Regions from separate parts of the Cylindrospermum stagnale PCC 7417 genome, predicted to be linked through region 2. Evidence: riboswitches for the same ligand, from Rfam matches in the RefSeq annotation. Region 2 holds a riboswitch; the other holds the start of a gene.
The links. A riboswitch is a leader RNA that binds a small molecule or an ion and turns the genes downstream of it on or off. The one in region 2 is predicted to bind cyclic di-AMP.
Positions count from the first base shown of each region.

Region 1: linked by a shared signal. The riboswitch ahead of CYLST_RS07150 (glycosyltransferase) and the one ahead of CYLST_RS10590 (universal stress protein) in region 2 are both predicted to bind cyclic di-AMP.

Region 1 is NC_019757.1:1,712,628-1,722,370, forward strand. It holds gene CYLST_RS07135 (RNA-guided endonuclease InsQ/TnpB family protein) at 1-1,004, shown strand, start outside; gene CYLST_RS07140 (hypothetical protein) at 1,639-1,827, opposite strand; gene CYLST_RS07145 (phosphoribosyltransferase) at 1,845-2,510, opposite strand; gene CYLST_RS07150 (glycosyltransferase) at 2,901-4,178, opposite strand; cyclic di-AMP (ydaO/yuaA leader) riboswitch at 4,326-4,541, opposite strand; gene CYLST_RS07155 (protein tyrosine phosphatase family protein) at 4,733-5,206, opposite strand; gene CYLST_RS07160 (cupin domain-containing protein) at 5,230-5,694, opposite strand; gene CYLST_RS07165 (GNAT family N-acetyltransferase) at 5,691-6,125, opposite strand; gene CYLST_RS07170 (GNAT family N-acetyltransferase) at 6,337-6,852, opposite strand; gene CYLST_RS07175 (pyridoxamine 5'-phosphate oxidase family protein) at 6,877-7,431, opposite strand; gene CYLST_RS07180 (1-aminocyclopropane-1-carboxylate deaminase/D-cysteine desulfhydrase) at 7,646-8,569, shown strand; gene CYLST_RS07185 (cytochrome P450) at 8,683-9,743, shown strand, end outside.
Region 2 is NC_019757.1:2,612,767-2,620,374, forward strand. It holds gene CYLST_RS10565 (hypothetical protein) at 1-45, shown strand, start outside; gene CYLST_RS10570 (Uma2 family endonuclease) at 161-637, shown strand; gene pip (prolyl aminopeptidase) at 827-1,774, opposite strand; gene CYLST_RS10580 (aspartoacylase) at 2,084-2,968, shown strand; gene CYLST_RS10585 (hypothetical protein) at 3,153-3,353, opposite strand; gene CYLST_RS10590 (universal stress protein) at 3,649-4,293, opposite strand; cyclic di-AMP (ydaO/yuaA leader) riboswitch at 4,460-4,578, opposite strand; gene CYLST_RS10595 (ABC transporter ATP-binding protein) at 4,609-5,445, opposite strand; gene CYLST_RS10600 (ABC transporter substrate-binding protein) at 5,498-6,940, opposite strand; gene ntrB (nitrate ABC transporter permease) at 7,227-7,608, opposite strand, start outside.

The DNA.
Region 1 (9,743 bases), 900 kb from region 2:
TACCGCAGCTTAAAAAAACTCATCCTTGGTACGGTGAAATTTACTCGCAGGTTCTACAGGACATAGTTAAACGAGTGAAGGTGACATTTGACCGTTTTTTAAAAGGTGATAGCAATGGCAAACGTAGTGGTAAGCCGAGATTTAAGCCCCGTGACCGTTATCGCACATTTACATATCCACAGATGAAAGATGGGTGTTTGCAAGGTAATTTAATAACTTTACCAATGTTCGGCATAGTTAAAGTTATCTTGCATCGCCCAATACCTGACGGATTTAAAATTAAAACCGCATCAGTAACAAAAAAAGCTGATGGTTATTATTTGACCTTGAGTCTTGAAGATCCGACAGTCCCGAATATTAAGCCTGATTTCAATGCGGATTTAATCACGGGTATCGACCTTGGCTTAAAGGAATTTTTGACAACTTCCAATGGTGATGTTGTCCCAATCCCTCAGCATTACCGTAAATCTCAGAAGCGATTGCGCGTCATTCAAAAGCGTGTTTCGCGTCGTAAAAAAGGAAGTAATCGGCGCCAAAAATCTATCAAGCAAGTTGCCAAACAACACAAAAAAGTAGCCGATAAGCGCAAAGACTTTCACTTTAAAACTGCCAATAATCTACTGAAAAAATATGACGTTATAGTTCACGAAGATTTAAACGTCAAAGCTCTTTCTAGTTCGATGCTAGCAAAATCTGTGCATGATGCTGGATGGTCAAGCTTCCTGTCAATTCTAACAACCAAAGCCGAAAATGCTGGGTTATTGGTAATCGCAGTGAATCCATCAGGTACGTCACAATATTGCTCTAATTGTGGTGTGAAAGTTCCTAAAAAACTGCATGAACGCTGGCACGATTGCCCTAATTGTGGGTGCAGTCTTGACCGTGATCATAATGCAGCGTTGAATATAAAAAATAGAGCGGTAGGGCATTCCGTTCTTAAAGCCAAGAGCCTCCTAAGCAATAGCCGGATTGTCCTGGAAGCCTACACTTCTGCTTCGCAGTAAGTGTAGGAGTATGTCACCCTTCCCGAAGCCTTGCACCAGTTTTTCTACTGGTGGTGGATTAACAGGAGTTAACCCTACCCCGGATGGAATGTTTGAGGGTTTATAAGTAGTTCTATCAATCTCCCGCACCACGTTTGCCTCCTTGAACTGAGGGTCGTATGGCCTGACCAAAACATTGCCGCCGTAATCATGAGCCACAGAACCAAGCTTCCGAACAACTTCATCCGTTGACAGCGGATTAGATGTTAGAAGACAGGCGATGGACTGTAATTCCGCAATCATATTTTCTCCTTATTTTTGAATGCAGTGCCAACTATAAGTTAGCTTGCAACCGTTAATAATTGCAGCATATTAACTTGACAAGTTCTAAGCTTAAATAGCCTGTTAATTACAGACTTTTGGAGCAATATTATTCTTTTAATAAAAAATAATATGCCTTTGAAATTTTTGTTTCTATAAGTTATCTTTATCTATAGAACACTTAATTTGCACTACGATGAAAAGCTAAAAAATTGTGATTAGTGTAGTTAAAGTAGCGATCGCGTGGAGCGCAGCGCCAAAGGCAATCGCTATCCAGGGTATAGCTTTAATAAAAAAATTAATGTAGGTTAATTTGGCGGCAATAATTTAATTCCTACTCACCTTGAGGATGGTTATTTTCAATATGCCGAACTAAGTTTTCCGCCATTTCCACAGCTACAATCATCAGTTGCTGTTCTAGTTTGCCATAGCCTCCCTCATCACTAACTTGCGGGTAAATGTGGGGGTTGGATAGCATTGCAGCCAGTAGTTGAGAAGCAGTTTCTTTTAATTCGTGTCGCATATTTTTCGACAGCTTGTCTACGTCCCAAGGGATAATTTTTGACCGTTGTTTGCCGCCTTGGCGAGTAAATCACAGACTTCATCATCGGTGATTTGCGGAAATTGTTCGTACCAAAGACCAACACTATAGAAGGGGTTGGGTTGTGAGATGCAAGCGATTTCGTCTACCAATCCTGCTAAATCTTCGTAAGTTGGAGGAGCGGCGACTGGTACTGCAACCACGATTTTAGCAGGTTGCTGTTTTCTTACAGCCACAATTGCTGCCAACATAGTTGCACCCGTGGCTAAACCATCATCTACTAAAATGACAGTGCGTTCCTGTAAATCTAGAGAAGGACGATTTCCTTGATAAAGCCGTTCTCGTCGTTCTAACTCCCGCTGTTCTTGCAGCGCCATTGTCGCGATCGCTTCATCGGGGATATTTTCTTCGCTGATAATCTGTTCGTTGAGTACTCGCACACCACCAGGTGCGATCGCTCCCATTGCCAGTTCTTTTTGACCGGGTACACCCAATTTCCGTACTACTAACACACCCAAGGGTGCATTTATCGCTCTGGCAACTTCAAAAGCGACAGGTACACCACCCCTTGGCAATCCTAAAACCACTACATCTGAACGATTAGCATAAGCTGCTAATTCCCCAGCTAAGAACTGACCCGCCAAGCGTCGGTCTTGGAATAGCATGGCATCACACGGCTTGTGACTATTTTCTGATCTTCTGAACTGATTCTATAAAGCTAACAGATCCCTGCCCTCTGACCAATGGAGCGAAATCGTTAATCTAGATATCTGTCTAATGGTTGAGTAATTACAGTCTATTTGTAGGGGCAAAACAATATTAGACATCGACCGAATTTAAACAGGACTTACGCAAAAATGACGTAAAACCCATGATTTACCGTAGGGGCAATTCATGAATTGCCCCTACATTTGTTAATTGATGCGTAAGTCCTATTAAATATGCGTTATCCAGAACCTTTGTAAAGACCTTCCATCGGTAGGGATTCTCGGCTCTAGATTATTTTCCGAAGCTGTCTATTGATTACCCCGACAACGTGTTGCATTCGGTAGAAGTTAAGCAGCAATTTGAGGTTGGTTCTGAGATCTAGTTGCAGTTGGCGGCAGCAGATGTGTGTAAAGCTGAGTCAGTCGGGAGGCGACACTATACCAACTAAAAGCAATTTCTACCCGTTGTCTGCCAGCTACACCTAACTCGTCTCGCCAAGCTGGGTTAGCGAGTATCCGGTCGATAGCAGCAGCAAAACCTACTTGATCTTTGGCAGGAACAAGTAAGCCTGTCACTTCCGGGACGACGGTAAATTGCAACCCACCCACATTACTAGCTACCACAGGTGTTTGACTGGCCATTGCTTCGACAGGAACTAACCCAAAGGGTTCGTAATGACTGGGCACAACGCAGACATCAGCGGCGGCGTAGTAGTAGGGGAGAACGGTATCATCTAAGCGACCAGGAAAGATCGTTTGGTCTTCTAGTCCCAGTTCAGCAACAATGCGAGAAATGCGATCGCGCTCGAAACCATCACTTTGGCCAGGACGACTACCACCACCGATCACCAGCTTCAGCTTCCCCTCACCCCTAAAACTAGACTTAGCAACAGCTCGCACTAAAGTTTCAATTCCTTTGCGGCGATCAAAGCGGCCAACATAAAGAACCATCTTCGCATCAGGGGCAATTCCCAACATCTGCCTTGCTGTAGACCGCTCAATTCCACCAAATTTCTCAATATCAGTACCACAGGGGATCATTTCCGTTCGCCCTCCGGTGGAAACAAGTATCCGCATGTGCTTCTGCTCTTGGGGACTAGTCGCAACTACACGGTCTACAGTCTCTAAACAAGCTTTTTCCACCGCTAACCGTTGGGTAGCAATAACGGGCACATCGCCAATAGTTCTATATTTAACTGCTCCTAAAGAGTGGTAAGTATGCACTTGAATCAGCGGCTGATGCTTTTTCAATTCCATGCCTACCCAAGAGGATAACCAATAATTTGTATGCACTAGGGAGTAACGGTATCCCTGACGCTGTTGGAATCGCCGGAATTCGGCGACAAATTCTGGTAGATGGGCAAACAAATCATCCCGCCCAATAAACTCGACCGGCCCAGCCTTTAACCGAATCGTGCGACAGTTAGGGCTATGTTGCACAATCGCCGCTTGCTCAGAACTACTGAAGCGAGTGAACATATCCACCTGCCAACCCTGCTCGGCTAATGCATAACCAACTTGACGCACATAGACGTTTTGTCCCCCTGCCTCTTCTTGTCCTATGTCTGCGGTAGGATCACCATCAACGGAAATAAGGGCAACGCGATACTTTTGACTGTGGTACATAGTCGATATTTACCTCAAGGCAACTATATCCTGCCTCAGACGCCAGAATTTACTTCAGAGTCAAGGGCAGGCACAACGAAGTGCAAAGTTACCAGCCAAGGATACTGACGAAAACAACGCATTACTTGTAATAATCACGCTGCTCGTTCAATCTCCTCTCAATGCCGACGAAGTTAGCTGACGGGCTAGGACTGAGAGATGTCCTTCTGGAAAAAGATCAAGTACCAAGTCGAAAGGATAAAGTTTGATTATTGTTATCCTTTTGACTCTAGCTTTCTCTTTCTAGCAAATTCGCCCCAGAACTGGTTCCTCCGTTCCCGATTTACCTTGATACATAATGTATCTTTAAGGCAAATGATGGATTAGGCAGACTGATTTTTATTCCCTTAAATAATAATGTATGATCATCAGCAAAGTCAAGAGGAACCACAAAATAATTGTGATCTGAATCACGGTATATTTTGTGTCCAAGTTAATAACAATTAGCGGTTAGGTAGAACGACAGTGGAATCAAACCTTACTAAAGTTTTGGTTGAGTTGCTTACCTCAGTACCTCAACCAAAGGTATAGGAAAATAAATACTCAATTGCCTCCTCAATAAATTTGTGCCAAATTTCATTAGGAATCCAAACTTGATGTAAAGTTTGCCTTGCCTCTGTCTCATTGATACCTTGATGAAGGCGGCGATAAAGATACATAAAAGCTGAAACTCTCATATTGGCAGCACAGTGAACAAATATTTTTTTATCAGCATTCGTTGCCATGAGGCTAAAAAACTCTGTTAGATCCTCAATAGTGGGATTTTCCCAAAGCACAGGAATGTTTACATATTCCATACCTTGAGATTCCACAATTTCTTGTTCATTAGATAAAGCATTATTTGAAGTTGGCAGTGCCAAATTTATAATTAATTGATATCCTGACTGTTTGATTACGGCAAACTGTTTTGCTGTTGGTTGCCCAGAAGTAGCAATTACATCGGATATTTTGAGAAAATTGGATATATCTTCAATACCATTCGTAGACATATTTTCAAATCTTTGATTTCGTTTTAAGTTTCGTATAGAGCACCATCTTGGTGTGTGAAAATGCGATTACCTCCGGCATCAGATTTGGCAACCAAGTCATCATCTGGATAGTAAGCTTCATCATCAGCAGTTCTATCCCCAACTTCCAGATACACTACCAATGCTTGAGAATGATTTACCAGTTGATGTCCATCTGCTTTACCTGCTGCAAAACCAGCCATCATTCCTGGTTTGAGGATTTGCTCTCCTGCATTAGTAACTAAAGTCACTTCACCTTGAATAAGATAAATAAACTCATCTTGTTTCGTGTGCCAATGTCTGAGTGCAGAACAGCTTCCTGGTGCCAGAGTAACTAAATTAACACCAAAGTTTCTCAATCCTGCCGCATTGCCTAAAGCCTGTTTCACTCTTCCTATTACCAGAGGCTGAAATTCAGCGGGGTAAATTGAACTTGTCCGACTGGGGACATTTTCTGGATTAATGATCATTTTGTTTCTTCCTGAGGTAATTGTTTGTGTTGGTACATTAATTCAAATTTACCCGCAGCACTTATAAAGCCCCAGCGTTGATAGAATGGAACCATTTCCGGTGAACAGAACAGAGAAATATGTTCAATCTTACTCAACTGAGAATGATTCATCACTGCATCTAGTAATTTAGCACCAAGACCGATTTTTCTATGGGTAGACTTAACAATTACATCGTAAATAATTGCCCGATAGACAAAATCAGTGAAAACACGAGTAAAACCAATCAAATGTTCGTTTTCATCTACCAAAGCAATAATAATATTTGAGTTTGCCAGCATCTTAACAACGCCTTGATATGTGCGGTTTTTACTCCAAAACTCGTTTTTGTACAATTCCACAAGTTCTAAAATCTGGTTTTCCGTTAACTGGTGAATAATTTGATAACTCATGAGTAAGTTTAAATTAAAAACAGGGACAATGAATTGTAAAATTGTTTAGCTCTCATCAAGAAGTATAGCAAATATTATTTGGATGAGGTACAAATTCAACTGTATTCATCTGTGGTTTAATAGTTATTTCTGTACTAACTTATTGCTATTTTTTATACAATTTACTACGCAAATGCAAAAAAAAACCTCTAGTAGTGATCATAAATTTAGCTTAATCAAAATCTAATTTCATTTTGAATGAAATTCCACCAACACGGTTGAGTCTATTGCTGCCATCCACAATTTTCCAGCCGCATCGCTGATATAAAGACAAGGCGGGGTTTGAACTTCTGACACTGAGTGATATAGATGGATAAAAATCTTTAGCGGCTGGTAACAAATGCTTAATTAACTGTGTGCCAATTCCTTGATTTCTATATTCGGGCAGAACTGCGATTGCGAGTTCTGGAGTTTGGTGATCAACATAACCATATCCCTGATTTTCACCTGTCAGCAAACGTAACCAAGCTGCTCCTACTGGCAGATGATTACTTAATAAAGTAGCAACAACACCCAGATCATTTTCACAGCCCCAGTTTTTCACATATTTGGTCAAATCAGGATGATTCATGGCATCATTTATTGTCAGGTTTTCTTCTGACATTTGTGTTGCTTCATAGAGCATTCGCCAAAGAAATGGCTCATCTTCTTGTGTGAGTGGACGAATTACATAAATTGATTTATCCATATCTCTATTCTGCTGTTACGAAACCTAGGTTAATTTACTCAGTGGAGTTTTTAAGCCGTCAATGCTGGTGAGATTTTTCTGCTGATGATAGTCTTTAATTCCCTGTTCGCCTTTTTTAATAGCCCAATTTACTAAAGTTTCTCGCTGTCCTTGGTATTCATAAAGTGGGACAGCAAAACCACAGGAAGTCTGCACACGTTCTATATCCGCCACAATAATTTGACGAGTTCCAGGAATCGGCTCAAACAGAGGATACAGGGAGTTCCAGTCGGGGGAATCTGGTAAAATTGTGTATCCCCGACCATAGAGACGGAGGATAGATGGGGGGCCATCAAAGGCGCAAAACATGAAGGTAATTCGCCCATTTTCTTGAATATGGGCTGAGGTTTCATTACCACTACCTGTCAAATCTAGATAAGCTACACGGTGGGGAGAGAGGATGCGAAAGCTTTCTAAACCTTTGGGAGAAAGGTTAACGTGACCTGTAGGATCTAGAGGTGCGGAACCAACAAAGAACAGGTGTTGAGCTGCAATAAATGCTTGCAGTTCTTCAGTGATAGAGTCAATAATTTTAGCCATACATTGTTTGATGTGGATAATCAGCCGGAAAACAACGAGTTGAGCTATATCTATGGACAAGGTTCACAGGTCTACCTTTGCTAGTATAGATTTTCGCGGCAATATTTAGATATAGCAGTGAAAATTAGATATGCATTATGCAGAACCCTTGTAGAGGCGTTGCATGCAATGTCTCTACATTTTTAAGAGAGATGTCTATTGCCTTTCTAATATTATGTCGTCAATCTTTGTTCCGCCGCCAATACAGCGAATCAATAGCGAAATTGCCCATCATGCTGGTGTTGCTTTGGATGTGCTGCGCCTCGACCTGATGCACCCGTGGGTTAATGGCAATAAATGGTTTAAGTTGAAGTATAACTTGCTGGAAGCAAAGCAGAAAAATTTGACGACGCTGCTCACTTTTGGGGGTGCTTATTCTAACCATATTTTTGCTACTGCTGCGGCTGGTAATCTTTTGGGATTCCGCACTATTGGGGTGATTCGTGGGGAGGAGAGACTACCGCTAAATTCGACGTTGAGTTTTGCTGTACAGCAGGGGATGCAGTTAGTTTACCTTAACCGGGAAAGGTACCGCCAACGGCAGACAGTAGAGTTACAGGCAGAACTGAGACAACAATTTGGTGAGGTGTTTATTATTCCGGAAGGTGGTAGCAACCTTAATGGTGTGCGTGGCTGTATGGAAATAATCGAGGCAGTGGGGGCGGTTGATACGGTATGTGTAGCCTGCGGCACGGGTACAACTTTGGCTGGGATGGCGCTATCACTGCATCAAGGACAAAATGCGATCGCCTTTCCTGTGTTGAAAAATGGCGACTTTCTCGCGGCGGAAATCGGCAATCTACTCACAAATTACCTCGATTCTGGGATGCCTGCACCAAATAGCACTCCAGCATCTTGGGAACTGGTGTGTGATTATCACTTCGGCGGTTATGCCAAGGTGAATGATCAGTTATTGCAGTTTGCCCAGCAATTCACAAAGGATTACAACATACCCCTAGATTACGTATATACCGCAAAGATGTTTTTTGGGGTTATGGATTTATTACAGCAGGGATTTTTCCAAAAAGGCGATCGCATCCTCTTAATACATACCGGCGGCTTACAGGGCAATATTGGTATAGAACAGCGACTAAAATAACCCTTTAAGGTGAAACCGTACTTAAACAATCTAGGTTATTCTAACTGAATAACTAGAATTGAAAGATATCTGCACCTATCTACCAAACTTTTGCTTAAAAAGGGTGAATTTATATGGTTTTAGCATCTAAAGCGAAGATTGACCCAAATTACCCCCCAGGACCAAAACATCACTGGTTAATGGGTGTAGTATCTGAATACACCCGCAATCCCATAGGTTTTATGAGTGAGTGCGCCAAAGAGTACGGTGATATTGTTTACTGGCAATGGCCATTGCTTTCGTTTTATCAGCTTAATCACCCCGACCATATCGAAGAGGTGCTAGTTAAAAAGAACAATCTATTTAGCAAACATCTGAGTTTACAGATATTGCAACGGATGTTTGGTAATGGACTATTATCCAGCGAAGGGGATTTTTGGCAGCGTCAACGACGACTGACACAACCAGCTTTCCATCGCGATCGCATTTTCTCTTATGGGGAGGTGATGGTTGACTACACCAATCGCCTGCTAACTAATTGGAGTGATGGCAAAATTATTGCTATTCACGAAGAAATGATGCACCTCACCTTAGAAATTGTTGCCAAAACCTTATTTGGGGCTGAGGTGACGGAAGTAGAAACGGTAGAGAAGATCATGCAGATAAGCATGGCGTATTTTGATGACCGCAACAATAACTTTTTATTATTCGTGATTCCTGATTGGGTGCCACTACCTCACAACCTGCGTTTTCAAAAGGCAGCACAGCAGTTTGATGAGATTATTTATCCCATTATTCAGCGACGACGAGAAAGTGGTGAAGATCAAGGTGATTTGCTGTCAATGCTGTTGCAAATGCAGGATGAAAATGGCAATAGGATGAGTGATAAACAACTGCGAGATGAAGCCGTAACGCTATTTATTGCAGGTCATGAAACCACTGCTTTGGCAATATCTTGGGGGTGGTATTTGTTATCTCAGCATCCAGAAATTGAACAGAAATTGCACGTAGAACTACAAACTGTGTTGGCTGGTAGAACTCCAACTTTTGCTGATTTACCTCAGTTACCTTATACCGACAGAGTGATAATGGAAATAATGCGATTATATCCACCTGCTTGGGCTATGGTTCGCACAGCTTTAGAGGACTGTGAAATTGCTGGTTATCCTGTGCGTGCTGGCGACAGTATGATTAT
Region 2 (7,608 bases):
AATCGTGCTTTACGATGTTTACTATCCGCTATCCCTGAAGCATAAGGAGATTGCCTTTGGTATGCTACACAATCGCTTGTCTGTGGCTGTCAATGAGAGAGCGATTCAGTATTGATGGATGAGTTACAATTAGATCAATCACTCTAGGGAAATATTAACTATGAGGTGGGAAGAAGTTTGTGAACACAAAGAGTTACAAGATTTACCCTTTAAAATCGAATTAAATAAATGGGGTCAAATTGTAATGAGTCCCGTAAAAATTAAACATTCTTTTTATCAAGGAAGAATCCAACGTTTATTAGAATCTTTCTTGCATACAGGAGAAGTTATGCCAGAATGTGCTATCAACACATCAGATGGGGTTAAAGTTGCTGATGTTGTCTGGTGTTCAGCAGAAAGATTTGCACTAATTGAAGATGAAGTATCAGCGTCTATTGCACCAGAAATTTGTATAGAAGTTAAGTCTAGCGGTAATACTTGGGACGAAATGGAATTTAAAAAGAATTTATATTTAGAAGCTAAAGCTATAGAAATTTGGTTATGTAATGAACAAGGTGAAATGAAATTTTATAATGAACAAGGTGAATTAGATAAATCTTTGTTAGTCCCTGAGTTTCCACAGAAAATAGAACGGTAAATAATTAATTAGATTGTCCTGATCTGGTTGTGAATAATAGACATCTCCGAGAATTAAATATGCGTTATCTGGAACCCTTGTAGAGACGTTCCATGGAACGTCTCTACTCTACATTCTTTTTCGGAGATGTCCAATAAAAAGCGATCGCGAAATGCGATCGCCATTTATCTCTGCAACCAAATAGGCGACTTACAAAAGAGCAAACTTATCTGTATAATCAATCAAAGCGCTGCGTATCCCTGGTTCACTCATCGAGTGTCCAGCATCAGGAACAACAATAAATTCAGCCTCCGGCCAAGCTTGGTGTAATTCCCAAGCCGATATCATCGGACAAACCACATCATAGCGTCCCTGAACAATTACAGCCGGAATGTGACGGATGCGGGATACATTCAAAAGTAATTGATTTTCTGATTCTAAAAATCCCTTATTCATAAAATAATGGCATTCTATCCGCGCAAAAGCCGCAGCAAATTTATCATCACCAAACTTTTGCTTGAGTTCTGGATCTACAAAAAGCTTACTTGTACTCCCCTCCCAAATTGACCAAGCACGCGCTGCTTCTAGTTGAATTTGCAAATCTGGACTAGTCAAGCGTTTATAATAAGCTGAAATCATATCCTCCCGTTCATCAAGAGGAATTGGTTTAAGATATTCTTCCCAAGCATCAGGAAAAATATAGCTAGCACCCTCTTGATAAAACCAGCGCAATTCTTTTTGTCTCAACATAAAAATGCCACGCAGAATTAAACCTGTGCAGCGAGAGGGATGGGTTTGACTGTAGGCTAATGACAGCGTACTCCCCCAACTACCACCAAATAATACCCACTTTTCAATACCTAAATATTCCCGCAATTTTTCGATATCACCGACTAAATCCCAAGTGGTATTTTCTCGCAATTCAGCATGGGGTTTACTTTGGCCACAACCGCGTTGATCAAACATTATCAAACGCCATTTTTCTGGGTGGAAATATTGCCGATAAAAGGGTGGACATCCACCACCAGGTCCACCATGTAGTAAAACAATTGGCTGTCCTTGGGGATTACCTGATTCTTCAAAATGAATAGTGTGGAGGTCAGAAACCTGTAAATTACCTTCTCGGTAGGGTTCGATTAATGGGTAAAGTTCTCGCATTTTAGAGATGTCGCTAAACAAGATATAGCAACAATTTATTCACAGATTTTTTATTTTTGCAATACAAAACCGCTCTAGGGTATCCCTAAAGCGGCTTTGTCACCAGACGTTATCTCAGAGGGGGTACATCTATCTGATGCCCTGCTTTCTGTATAAATGGTTCAGTATATAGCCCTATTCAATAAAATTTTGGCTGTTCCGGCAAAATTTCGGCATAACAAAAAAACTAGCTTGCGAAAATCCCCTGAGAAAGTTAAGTTACTCTAAAAACAGATTCCTCAATGGTTGCATTCCAGAGTTAGTGCCATGATGAACAAGATTAATCGAGTGGCAATTGTTGGCGGAACTCATGGCAATGAGTTCACCGGAGCTTATCTAATTCAAAAGTTTGCCCAGTTTCCTAAGCTAATTACCAGACCTAGTTTCGAGACTGTAACCCTGCTAGCAAACCCTAAAGCTTTTGCCGCCGGGAGACGATACATAGATCAAGATTTAAACCGTTGTTTTCTCCAGCAAAAACTGCAAGATCCAACTCTAGGAAGTTACGAAGAATTGCGAGCTAAATCAATTCAAAATATGCTGTTATCAAATCGAGATAAACAGGTAGATTTTATTTTAGATTTACACAGCACTACAAGTAATATGGGGCTGACAATTATTCTGGTAAACAGCCATCCCTTCAACTTGAAACTAGCTGCTTATTTGAGCCATGTCAACCCGTTAGTTAAAATTTATCGCTGTTCTTTCTCATCAGTTGTAGAAAATCCCTTCCTTAATTCCTTGTGTGAATTGGGTTTTGCAATAGAGGTTGGCCCTATTGCCCAAGGCATTTTAAAAGCAGATTTGTTTCAACAAACAGAAGAACTGGTGCATCAAGTTCTAGACTATCTTGAGCGGTTCAACGAAGGCAAAATTTTATCAACGGGGGAAACACTGTCAGTCTATCACCACTTGTCGAGCATAGACTACCCAAAACAAGAGGATGGTTCCATTTTGGGGATGATTCATCCACAACTGCAAGACAGAGATTATGAACCATTGAGTCCAGGAGAGCCAATGTTTCTCACCTTTGAGGGTAAAACGCTTGTTTATGAGGGAAAATCAACAGTTTGGCCTATTTTTATCAATGAAGCAGCTTATTACGAAAAGCTAATTGCTATGTGTTTAACTCAGAAACAGCAAATCAATCTCTAGGAAGTTGAAAAGTATTCTGCCCTATATCTTCAGAATGATTTACGAACTTAATTTGACCCATCCTTTAGATGGAGGGAACAGATTTGTAAACAAGATTTATTTATATATAGACTAGTCAGCTATTCCAATGTCTTTGTTCAAAGCCTCCGGTGATTTCCCTTCTCCGGAGGTCATTCTTCACTTTTTAGCTCCCCTTTTCAGGGCGATTGAGGGTAAGGTCTATATTGAACTCAACTGCAAACTTCTCTTCTATAGAAATCAACGAGAAATTATTAGGTATGATTTCTCGTTCTTGGTAGACTGTTTGTTTGCCAAAAGTTAGATCAGAGTTAAATTCTTTACTATCACTAAATAATTTCCGCAGTTGTGTAGATAATGCACCCATGATCGAGATATCCACTTGTCGAGGGCAGGGCTGTTTCATTCGACAAGCGGGGAGGCTTTGTCAATATCATTAGTGATAAATTTCGGGAATAAAATTCGGGAAAAACCTCCATTTCAACCCAGAAAATTAAAAGCAACCGCTAAGATCAACCCTTGACATTATGAGCCTTTGAATAAAGGAAACAGCCCTGCTATCCAAGGAGGGTTGGGGAGAATCTGCTTTAGCTTTTCATCACTAACCGAAAAGTATTGGGTGGTGTATTAGATATTTGCACCAACGGTCTGTTGACTGAAATTTATTCATCAATACAATTGGGAATACCCAAGACAGCGCAGGGGAAATTAGCACCTAATGTCTCAATCATCGGATGAGTAACAGATTTACAGCCCATAAACAGGATATCGGCAGCTTCTGATTCAACAACTTTTTTAAGTTCTGTACTAATACAGCCAAACCGCAAATGAGACTGGAAACCACCCTGCCATTCTTCAGCTAGAGTTCGTGCTTGCCAGAGAATTCTATCAGCTTGTTTGATGGGAGTTAAAGATTCTCGTTGTAGATGCGTGGCAATTGCCGTTAGTTTTGGTTGAGTTAGAACCTGTGTGACCGACTTTGAGATATCGCTAACCGGACACTCTAATGGCAATTGATTTTTGTCAAAGCTGAAGATATCTAAATACTGATTGCTAGGATTTTCTTCTACTACATAAACGGCTTGAACTGTGACCTGAGCGTTGGTAGCTAAACGCGTTTGATGAGCAATCCAAAAAGCGATATCTAGGGCTGTGTGACTGTTGGGTGAAGCATCGTAGGCAACAATTAAGTTGACTGATTTTGCTTTCGAGGTTCTTTTAGAAAAAGGTTTTTTTGGCTCAGGCAGCAATACCATTTGTTCAATTAAGTCATCTCGACCTATGGCACTTTGCAAGCGCGCTAACATTGGCTTAATTTTCACAGCTTTAACTTCTCTCTATGAAATGAATAACGAACGAGAAGCAGGCCAACCAATTATAGATTTTGGATTAAACGAAATAAACCGTAATCTAAAATCTCAAATTGATTAAGGAAACCCCAATAAAAACTGATATTACAGCCACTATTTTGGGGGTTCCTTCCATTGCCGACGGAGTTAGCTGACGGGCTAAGACTGGAAGGTGTCTCTCATTAAGATTAGCCCCATATTTTGGTTCCTCCGCTTCAAATTTAGATTTGATAAATTTGAATTAGGCTACCCACTTAAAAATGATAATCCATTTTACTCATCTTGAGTAAAATATCGGTCAAGAAAATTCAAGGCGTGGTTGCGAAGGTCAAAATATTCTTTTGTGTTTCGCATGGCACTACGATCGCGTGGACGCTCAAAGGGAACTTCTAAAATTTCTCCTATGTTAGCAGCTGGCCCATTGGTCATCAAAACGATGCGGTCAGACATATAAATTGCTTCGTCTACATCGTGAGTAATCATCATCACAGCTTGGCGATGATTTTCCCAGATATCCAATACCTGCCGCTGCAATTTAGAGCGAGTTAGTGCATCCAGTGCCCCGAAAGGTTCATCCATCAATAACATTTTTGGACGAATTGCCAAGGCTCTAGCAATACCCACCCGTTGTTTCATACCTCCAGAAATTTCATCGGGATACTTATCGGCTGCCGCTGTTAAGTTTACCATTGCCAAGTGTTCATTTACAAGGCTAATTTTTTCGGCACGACTAGCCTTTTTTATCACTTCATCTACAGCTAACCGGATATTTTCTCGCACAGTTAACCAAGGTAGCAGCGAATAATTCTGAAATACCATCATCCTCTCTGCACCTGGCTTGCGGATTTCTTTTCCATCTAGCCTTACTGAGCCAGAAGTAGCTTTTTCAAAACCGCCAATAATCTTAAGTAGTGTTGATTTGCCACAGCCAGAGTGACCAATGACAGAAATATACTCATCTTCATTAATTGTAAGATTCACACCATTGAGAACGACAAAATCATCTTTGTCTGGTGTCGGATATGACTTGATCAAATCTTCAATTTCTAAAAATCCATTACGGGTCATAACTTCTTGATAAGTATCTTCTGGAAATGAGGTATATTTCATGATCAAATTCTCCGGAAAAATTTAGTTATTAGTCACTATTGGCACTTGATACTTAAGACATGAATAAGCGAGTGGGCGCGTTAGCCCTGATGGTAAAACTATTGAGATATCCCACTGGATCACTGGGGTCAAAGCCTTTGTTATCGATGAATACTTCTGGAGGTTCGACTTTATAATCATTCTTGGGACACTCAATTCCCATTTCAGCGGCTATTTCCCGATATAAATCTGTTCTCCAGCCTTTTTCAGCTACTTCATTGGCATTTTTGGGAACAGTCTTGATCTGTCCCCAGCGAGCTGCTTGAGTCATCAGCCAGATACTTCTGGATCTCCATAAAAATGTTGAGTGTTCTCCTGGCTCTTGGGCGACGTTGCTAGGTATATCAAAGAAAATTGTCGTGTCAGCAGCTTTGATAGTGCGGTCTTTGCCATCAAACCCACCATAGTTGTAATTACCAAGAATTCCGGGAGCGGTAAACTTGGTGATGGGGTCGCCTGGATTTTTGGGTTTTGCACCGGTAAAGGAGCGGCCTGTAATCAGTTCGGCTACTTCTTGGCGGTTTTCCGGTTTGCTGCAATACTGGCAAGCTTCAATCATCGCCTTGACTAGGGAACGATAGGTTTTGGGATAGTTGTCGATGAAAGATTCCATCACCGCTAGCAGTCGATCTGGGTGTCCTGCCCAGACTTCTTTTCCTTGGGCAAAGGTGAAACCAATACCTTCATTACCTGTAATTGCTCTGGTGTTCCAAGGTTCCGCCACCATGTAAGCCTGCATCGCGTCGATTCTCATGTTGGTGAGCATTTGCGGTGGGGAAACGATAATCACCCGAAATTCCTTCAGGGGATCGACACCAGCGGCGGCGGCTACGTAGCGGACAAAGTATTCGTAAATGGCAGAACTCAGCACTACTGCCCAGATTTTTCTTTCTGGGGGCTGCTTGTCAAAGTAGTTCCGGAAATCGCGCCCAAAGGCTTCCAGCGCTCCATCACCATACTTTTGTTGGTATTCGTACCAGGGGCGTATCCCAAAATTCCACATATCTTTGTTCATCGTCATGGCGTTACCGTGGCGGTGAATTACCATAGCTGCACAAAGGGGGGCACGGCGTGCGCCTTCAGCACCAACTCTGGCATTGGTGACGGCACCGGATACTACAGGTGCAGCATCCAGACGACCAAAAATCAGCCCGTCGCGGGAGGTAGCCCAACTGGCTTCCCGATTGAGTTGGACGTTTAAACCGTATTTGCGGAAAAAACCTTTTTTCCAGGCGATCGCAAATGGCGCACAATCATTAACAGGCACATAACCAACGCTAATGTTGGGTTTTTCTAAGTCTTGGGGTCTGACTACTGGTTCCACAGCTAAGGCTTGTTCAGTTAGTCCTTTAACAGATTTATCTCCTGATATTCCACAAGAGGATAGGGATATTCCCGCTGTTGTTGCTCCTATTGCCTGAATAAAGTCCCGTCGAGTCCAATTATTTTCACTCATGGTTATAGCTATCAATTATTTATAAATAGGCTCGCGCCCAATACGGTTCAGATAAGATACCCCACGGGTTGACCCCCTTTTAAAGGAGCTAATGGAATCAAATATTTCCCCTTTTCAATGAGGTAATGAAACAATTTAGCCCCCTGCTTTTAAAGGAGAGTCAGTTGAAGAGCGTATTTTCCTAAGGTAGCCGCTTACTCATGTGACCAAAGTTGTGCGGACTGCCGAGAGAGTTGTACGAGCTGGCGTGGGTTGGAAGAATCATCTTGGCATCAGACAAATTTTGTTATTTAGAAGTTTTCGGACGGTGGGTGACTAACTCTTCAATTTTCCCCACAGCAAAATCCAGAATTAACCCAGTTACGCCAATTACCAACACAGCGAGAAAGACTGAACTAAGATTTAAACGGCTCCATTCATCCCAGACAAAAAAGCCGATTCCAACACCGCCGGTGAGCATTTCTACGGCGACAATTACCAACCAAGCAATTCCTAAACTAATTCGCAAACCTGTAAAAATATATGGCAAACTCGCTGGCCAAATAATTTTAGTAATCCGCCGCCAACTGGGCATTTCTAACACCCGTGCCACATCTAAATAATCTTGAGAAACGCTAGAAACTCCCAAAGCAGTATTAATAATTGTCGGCCAAAGGGAGGTAATGAAG